Linked DNA regions of Variovorax paradoxus EPS. The protein of the gene in region 1 interacts with the protein of each later gene in a pairwise test. Links are inferred from orthologs where the notes say so. Each region holds a gene or a part of one and is shown on either strand. Other genes may lie near its edges.

The links. Proteins that work in one complex are often made in the same cells at the same time.
Region 2: the proteins of recJ (region 1) and VARPA_RS29585 interact in binary tests that used the Escherichia coli proteins (3 or more experiments, as listed by UniProt). The link is inferred for Variovorax paradoxus EPS from one-to-one orthologs.

Annotation. Positions count from the first base shown.
Region 1 is NC_014931.1:1,440,969-1,444,643, reverse strand. Bases 419-3,418 are described here. They hold recJ (single-stranded-DNA-specific exonuclease RecJ), read left to right. Parts: upstream 419-1,057; coding sequence 1,058-2,779; downstream 2,780-3,418. Other genes in these bases: VARPA_RS06440 (hypothetical protein), read left to right, coding at 419-1,061. Also shown: more of VARPA_RS06440, read left to right, coding at 99-418; VARPA_RS30110 (sensor histidine kinase), read right to left, coding at 3,665-3,675. UniProt on the Escherichia coli protein: Single-stranded-DNA-specific exonuclease.
Region 2 is NC_014931.1:6,448,415-6,452,271, forward strand. Bases 1-3,520 are described here. They hold VARPA_RS29585 (DNA topoisomerase III), read left to right. Parts: upstream 1-350; coding sequence 351-3,320; downstream 3,321-3,520. Other genes in these bases: VARPA_RS29580 (SET domain-containing protein), read right to left, coding at 1-261. In the rest of the region: VARPA_RS29590 (hypothetical protein), read left to right, coding at 3,567-3,752; VARPA_RS29595 (gamma-glutamyl-gamma-aminobutyrate hydrolase family protein), read right to left, coding at 3,763-3,857.

The sequences.
Region 1 (3,675 bases):
GGGCAGCGAATACACGAAGTGAGGAGCGAGGGGGTAGGTCATATACGGCGGGATTGTGGCATCCCGAAACGTTTGAGGGCTTCCGGGACAATAGAGGGATGGCCGAACACCCCCCACGTCACTTGTTGATCCCCTTCGCCGGCCGCGGTTCCCCGGCGTGCCGTGCCGCTCTGCCGGCACTCAAGCTCCCGAATCTCGAATCCCTGCTCTCCCGCCTCTCCCTCGCGGACACCGACACGCAGGACGAAAGCACGCGCTCGCCTCCGCACGAGCGGGCGCTCGCCAAGGCGCTGGGCATCGCCGCCGCCGACGGCTGCATCCCCTGGGCCGCGCTCGAAGCCCGCGAGGCCGGTCTTGCCGCCCCCGACGACACCGAAGGCTGGGGCGTCGTCACCCTATGCAACTGGCAGGTCGGCATCGACGACGTGGCGCTGGGCGATCCGGCCGTCATCGAGATCGATGCCGCCGAATCGGCCGCGCTGCTGGAGGTCGCCCGCCCCTTCTTCGAGGAAGACGGCATCGCGCTGCACGCCTCGCCCACGCCGGGCCGCTGGCTCGCTCGCGCGCGCATCTTCGACGGCCTCGCCACGGCCTCCATCGACCGCGCGGTGGGCTACCCGATTTCGCAATGGTCGCCGCTGGGCGACTCGGCGCGGCCGCTGCGCCGCCTGCAGAACGAGATGCAGATGCTGCTCTACACGCAGCGCGTGAACGACGACCGCGCCGCGCGCGGCGTGCCGCCGATCAACTCCTTCTGGCTCAGCGGGACCGGCGCATTGAAAGGCACCACGCCAGCATTCACCTCGCCGACGGTCACCGACGCGCTGCGCGTTCCCGCCCTGCGCGACGACGGCCCAGGTTGGGCCGAAGCCTGGCAGGCGCTGGATGCCGGCGCCATCGCCTCGCTGCTGGCCGACTACACGCGCGGCGCCGATGTGACGCTCACGCTCTGCGGCGATCGCGCCGCGCAGCGCTACACCGTGCAGCAGCGCGGCCTCGCGCGCTGGGCGAAGAGCCTCTTCGACCGCACACGCGCCGCCACGGTGCTGGAGTCGCTGTGAAGATCATCGCCCGCGACATTCCCCCGCGCACCGTCTGGGCCCTCGAGCAGGCCGGCGTCCATCCGCTGCTCGCGCGCCTCTTTGCCGCGCGCGGTGTGATGGCCAAGGATGAGCTGGACGACGGCCTTGCCCGCCTGCTGCTTCCCGACACCCTGCGCGGCACGCGCGAAGCCGCCGTGCTGCTGGCGGACGCGATGGCGCAGGACAAGCGCCTCTGTATCGTCGCCGACTACGACTGCGACGGCGCCACCGCCTGCGCGGTCGGCGTGCGCGGCCTGCGCCTCCTGGGCGCGAAACACGTGAGCTACCTCGTGCCCGATCGCGTGGTCGACGGCTACGGCCTTACGCCGCCGATTGCCGAGCGCGTGGCCGACAGCGGCGCCGACATGCTGATCACCGTCGACAACGGCATCGCGAGCGTCGAAGGCGTCGCGGCTGCGAAGGCGCGCGGCCTGCAGGTGCTGGTGACCGATCACCATCTGCCCGGCCCCGAACTGCCCATCGCCGACGTGCTGGTGAATCCGAACCAGCCCGGCTGCGACTTCGAGAGCAAGAGCATCGCGGGCGTCGGCGTCATGTTCTATGTGCTGCTCGCGCTGCGCTCCGAGCTGCGCGCGCGCGGCGTGTTCGACGTGGCGTCGCAACCGAAGCTCGATGCATTGCTGCCGCTGGTCGCGCTCGGCACGGTCGCCGACGTGGTGAAGCTCGACGCCAACAACCGCCGCCTCGTCGCGCAGGGCCTGCGCCGCATCCGCGCAGGCGCGATGCCCGCGGGCGTCGCCGCGCTCTTCAAGGCCGCGGGCCGCACGGCGTCGGTCGCCACCACCTTCGACTTCGGCTTCGCCCTGGGCCCGCGCATCAATGCGGCCGGGCGCCTGGCCGACATGACGCTGGGCATCGAATGCCTGCTGACCGACGACGCCGGCCGCGCCGACGAACTCGCGCGCATGCTCGACGGCATCAACCGCGAGCGGCGCGACATCGAGGGCGGCATGCGCGACCAGGCGCTGCTGCTGGCCGAATCGCTCTTCGCCACCGACGGCGAAGGCATCGAGGCGCCGCCGCCGGCCATCAGCGTGTTCGACGCGAACTTCCACGAGGGCGTGGTCGGCATCGTGGCCTCGCGCATCAAGGACCGTTTCCATCGTCCGACCTTCGTGTTCGCCGCGAGTGGCGCGCCGGGCAAGGAACAGGAGTTGAAGGGCTCGGGCCGATCGATTCCGGGCTTTCATCTGCGCGACGCGCTGGACCTCGTGGCCAAGCGCCATCCGGGCGTGCTGCTGCGCTTCGGCGGCCATGCGATGGCGGCGGGCTGCACGGTGGCGCGCGAGCATTTCGAGACCTTCGAGCAGGCGCTCGCACAGGTGGCCGGCGAGTGGCTGGCGGCATCGGCGCTCACCCGCCAGATCGAGACCGACGGGCCGATCGCGCGCGAGTACATGCGCATCGACCTCGTGGACACGCTGCACCGCGAGGTGTGGGGCCAGGGCTTTGCGCCGCCGACCTTCAGCGAGGAAGTGGAAGTGGTGTCGCAGCGCCTCGTGGGCGAGAAGCACCTGGCGCTCAAGCTCCGGCACCAGGGCCAGCCGATCGATGCGATCTGGTTCAGCCACACCGAACCGTTGCCGCCGAAGGTGAAGCTCGCGTTCCGCCTCGATGCGGACGAGTGGCAGGGCGTGCGGCGCCTGCGCTTCCTGGTCGAAGGGGCGGAGTTCTAGAAGAAGAAGAAAAAGAAACCAGGCCTTTCCGGAGGACCTGGATTGCCTTGATTACCTGGTTGGAGGGGGGAGACTGCGTTTAGCCGCGCCGATTTCCGTGGTTTCAGGCACGTGCAAGCCGGCAGATGCAAGCGGTCGAATGCTCGTCGGAGCACCGTTCGACGGGTTGCACCCGCGCTCCCCCGGAGTCATCGCACGTACAAAGCCACCGACACGACCAACGCCCAGCTGTAGGCCACGACCACGCACAGCCCCATGAGGAAACCTTCCGCCCTGCGGCTGGCTTCCGTCGCACGGGAATGCGCGCACAGCGTCTCCGAATTCCGGAGCAGCAACCCGTCGATGTCCACAGCGTCAACCCCCCTCCTCGCAGCACCTCCCTGATTCACAAGCCGGCCCCATCGAAGCAATCGCTCCTCCGTCCGTGGACAGAAAAAGTCGTCACGCTCCCTCCCAGGATCTGCGTCCGATGCGGCCTGCATTGCGTTCTCTCCCCGCGCCTCCGATGAGCGCACGCCGCGACTTTAGAGACAACTGAATTTCAAACAACCAATGACTAATACCAGTCGGGCCGTGACCCGTGCAATTGCGTTGTGTGGAACAGCGACTTCGATTGGAAATAAAACTTCCGTATACGCGCCATTGCGCAACACCAGTGAATTCTGCGTATTCCCAATGGCGGGCCACGGTGCTGGAGTGCGCGATCGGTTGTGACCACGAACATCGACGCCAGGTTCAGTGCGTTGCGGCCTTGCAAGGGTGACGGTGGTCCGCCATTGCAAATTGGAATTGATGCATTGCGCATCGAATTAAAAAGCCGGCGCGGTATTTACCCAAACTTAATTGGCAATTTAAATCTCACGCCCATGCCTCGACCAATTCGAATCACCGGGAAT
Region 2 (3,857 bases), 5.0 Mb from region 1 along the record:
GATCCAGCGGGCGTCGTTGCCCTTGACGTTGCCGTCGATCACGCGACCGTCGTCGATGTGGAAGTAGAAGGTGTGATTCGGCTGGGCCGGGTCGTGCGGATGGCGGCGCAGCGCCTCTTTCCAGTTGATGACCTCGCCCTTGTATTCGATCAGCGTTTCGCCTTCGGCCAGGTCGTCCACCGCGAACACGCCGTTGCCATGGACATCCGAGCGCCGCATCTGAATGCGGCGGCCGGCGAGTTGTGGGGATTTGGAAGGCATCGCCGAAGTCTGTTAGTTTGAATATGCACACACATGCGCGTGTGCGCGTGCACACACGCGGGAAGCCGCAGAGTATAGAGAGCCCTTAGATGACAAAGACGTTGGTAATCGCAGAAAAGCCGTCGGTGGCACAGGACATCGTCCGTGCCCTCACGCCGGTGGCCGGCAAATTCGACAAACATGACGAGCATTTCGAGAACGACAGCTATGTCGTGACCAGCGCTGTCGGTCACCTGGTCGAGATCCAGGCGCCCGAGGAGTTCGACGTCAAGCGGGGCAAGTGGAGCTTTGCCAACCTGCCCGTGATCCCGCCGCACTTCGACCTGAAGCCCGTCGACAAGACAAAGACGCGCCTGAACGCGGTGGTCAAGCAGGCCAAGCGCAAGGACGTGACGCAGCTCATCAACGCCTGCGACGCGGGCCGCGAGGGCGAACTGATCTTCCGCCTCATCGAGCAGTACGCCGGCGGCAAGAGCCCGCTGGGCAAGCCGGTCAAGCGGCTGTGGCTGCAGTCGATGACACCGCAGGCGATTCGCGACGGCTTCGATGCGCTGCGCACCGAAAAGCAGATGCAGGGCCTGGCCGACGCGGCGCGCTCGCGCTCCGAGGCCGACTGGCTGGTGGGCATCAACGGCACGCGCGCCATGACCGCATTCAATTCGCGCGACGGCGGCTTCTTCCTCACGACCGTGGGCCGCGTGCAGACGCCGACGCTGTCGGTCGTCGTGGAGCGCGAAGAACAGATTCGCAAGTTCGTCTCGCGCGACTACTGGGAAATCCACGGCAGCTTCGCGGCCGAAGCCGGCCAGTACCCGGGCAAGTGGTTCAACCCTGATTGGAAGAAAGCGAACGCCCCGCTGCTGGCCAACGGTGAACCCGATGCCGAGCAGCGTGCCGACCGAGTCTGGAGCGAGCAGGAAGCCCGCGCCATCGCCGACGCTTCGCGCGGCAAACCCGCCACGGTCACCGAAGAGAGCAAGCCCACCACGCAGGCCTCGCCCGCGCTGTTCGACCTGACCTCGCTGCAGCGCGAGGCCAACGGCCGTTTCGGCTTCAGCGCCAAGACCACGCTCGCACTGGCCCAGAGCCTGTACGAACGCCACAAGGCGCTGACCTATCCGCGTACCGATTCGCGCGCGCTGCCGGAAGACTATCTGCCGGTGGTCAAGGACACCATGGAGATGCTCGCCAACAGCGGCATGAAACACCTGGCGCCGTTCGCCAAGCAGGCGGTCGACGGCAACTACGTCAAGCCCAACAAGCGCATCTTCGACAACGCCAAGGTGTCGGATCACTTCGCCATCATCCCGACGCTGCAGGCCCCGAGCGGCCTGAGCGAAGCCGAGCAGAAGCTGTACGACTTCGTGGTGCGCCGCTTTCTCTCGGTGTTCTTCCCGAGCGCCGAGCACCAGGTGACCACGCGCATCAGCACGGTGGAGCAGGGCGGCAAGAAGTACCCGTTCCGCACCGACGGCAAGGTGCTGGTGAAGCCGGGCTGGCTCGCCATCTACGGCAAGGAAGCGCAGGACGACGAGAAGGAAGACGACAAGGACGGCAAGCGCCTCGTGCCGGTGAAGCCGGGCGAGATCGTGCAGAACGAGTCGGCCGACCTCAAGGGCCTGAAGACGCGCCCGCCCGCACGCTATTCGGAAGCCACGCTGCTGGGCGCCATGGAAGGCGCCGGCAAGACCATCGACGACGACGAGCTGCGCGAGGCCATGCAGGAGAAGGGCCTGGGCACGCCAGCCACCCGCGCGGCCACCATCGAAGGGCTGATCGCCGAGAAGTACATGCTGCGCGAAGGCCGCGAACTCATCCCGACCGCGAAGGCCTTCCAGCTCATGACGCTGCTGCGCGGCCTGGGCGTGGAAGAACTCTCCAAGGCCGAGCTCACCGGCGAGTGGGAATACAAGCTCGCGCAGATGGAGAAGGGCGCCTTGAGCCGCGACGCCTTCATGCGCGAGATCGCCCAGATGACGGAGCACATCGTCAAGAAGGCCAAGGAGTACGACCGCGACACCGTGCCGGGCGACTACGCCACGCTCGCGACGCCGTGCCCCAACTGCGGCGGCATCGTGCGCGAAAACTACCGCCGCTACGGCTGCGTGGGCAAGAGCGGCACGGGCGAGGACGCCTGCGGCTTCTCGTTCGGCAAATCGCCGGCCGGGCGCACCTTCGAGGTGGCGGAGGCCGAGGCGCTCCTGCGCGACAAGCACATCGGCCCGCTGGAGGGCTTCCGCTCCAAGGCCGGCTGGCCCTTCACCGCCGAGATCATCCTCAAGTACGACGAGGAAGAATCGAAGAACTGGAAGCTGGAGTTCGACTTCGGCGACGACAAGAACGGCGACACCGGCGAGATCGTCGACTTCAGCGAGCAGGACACCGTGGGCCCGTGCCCGGTGTGCGGCGCGCCGGTGTTCGAGCACGGCAGCAACTACGTCTGCGAGAAGTCGGTGCCGACCAACGCGCAGCCGACGCCCAGCTGCACCTTCAAGACCGGCAAGATCATCCTGCAGCAGCCGGTGGAGCGCGCGCAGATGGAAAAGCTGCTCGCCACCGGCAAGACCGACCTGCTCGACAAGTTCGTGAGCATGCGCACCCGCCGCGCCTTCAAGGCCTTCCTCACGTGGAACGCCGAAGAAGGCAAGGTCACCTTCGAATTCGCGCCGCGCGAAGGCGGCAGCAAATTCCCGCCGCGCAAGACCTTCGGCAAGCCGGCGGCCAAGACCGCGGCTGCGAAGAAGGTGGCGGCGAAGAAGACGCCCGCTGCCAAGAAAGCGCCAGCGGCGAAGAAGGCCGCCGCGCCGCGCAAGCCGGGCGCGGGCCTCAAGCCCAGCGACTCGCTGGCCGCGGTGATCGGCACCGAACCGGTGGCGCGCACCGAGGTCATCAAGAAACTGTGGGACTACATCAAGGCCAACGGCCTGCAGGACGCGACCAACAAGCGCGCGATCAATGCCGATGCCAAGTTGAAGCCCGTGTTCGGCAAGGACCAGGTGACGATGTTCGAACTCGCGGGCATCGTGGGCAAGCACCTCTCGGCGCCCGACGCGGCCTGACGACACATGCGGCGGCGCGGCCTTCGCCCAAGCTGCCGCGTGGCCTGACAGGCCCATCAAGCTGGTCGTGCCTTTCCCGCCAGGGCAGGCCACCGAGATCGGCCTCTGGGGCGCGGCCGTCAAGCATCGGGCGCCAAGCCCGAATAACGGGGCGGACAAGCGCCCGGTGGCGGGTGGGTTGTTACAAGGCCGGTCGGGACGCGCGCCTATAGTGGTCCGCAGTCCCACCCATTCCTGGAGTTTTCCGTGAAGTCATTCATTGCAGCTGTGTTCGCCCTCGCGATGGGCGCCTTGGTGGCGGGCTGCGCCGGCACCGGTTCTGCGGGGCCGGCCAGCGGCGCCTCGAGTACCTCGTCCAGCAGCGGCGTCACGGTGTTCGGCACCATCGACGCCAGCGTCAGCGGCAGTTCGAACCGCTCCGACCGCCGCTGATCCTTCTTCTTCAGCGCCGCAGCAACGCCTGCCGCAGCACCCGCGCCGCGCGGTCGCGGATCTTGCCGGAGCCCGAACGCGGCGGCGTCTTCGGCGCGACCTTGG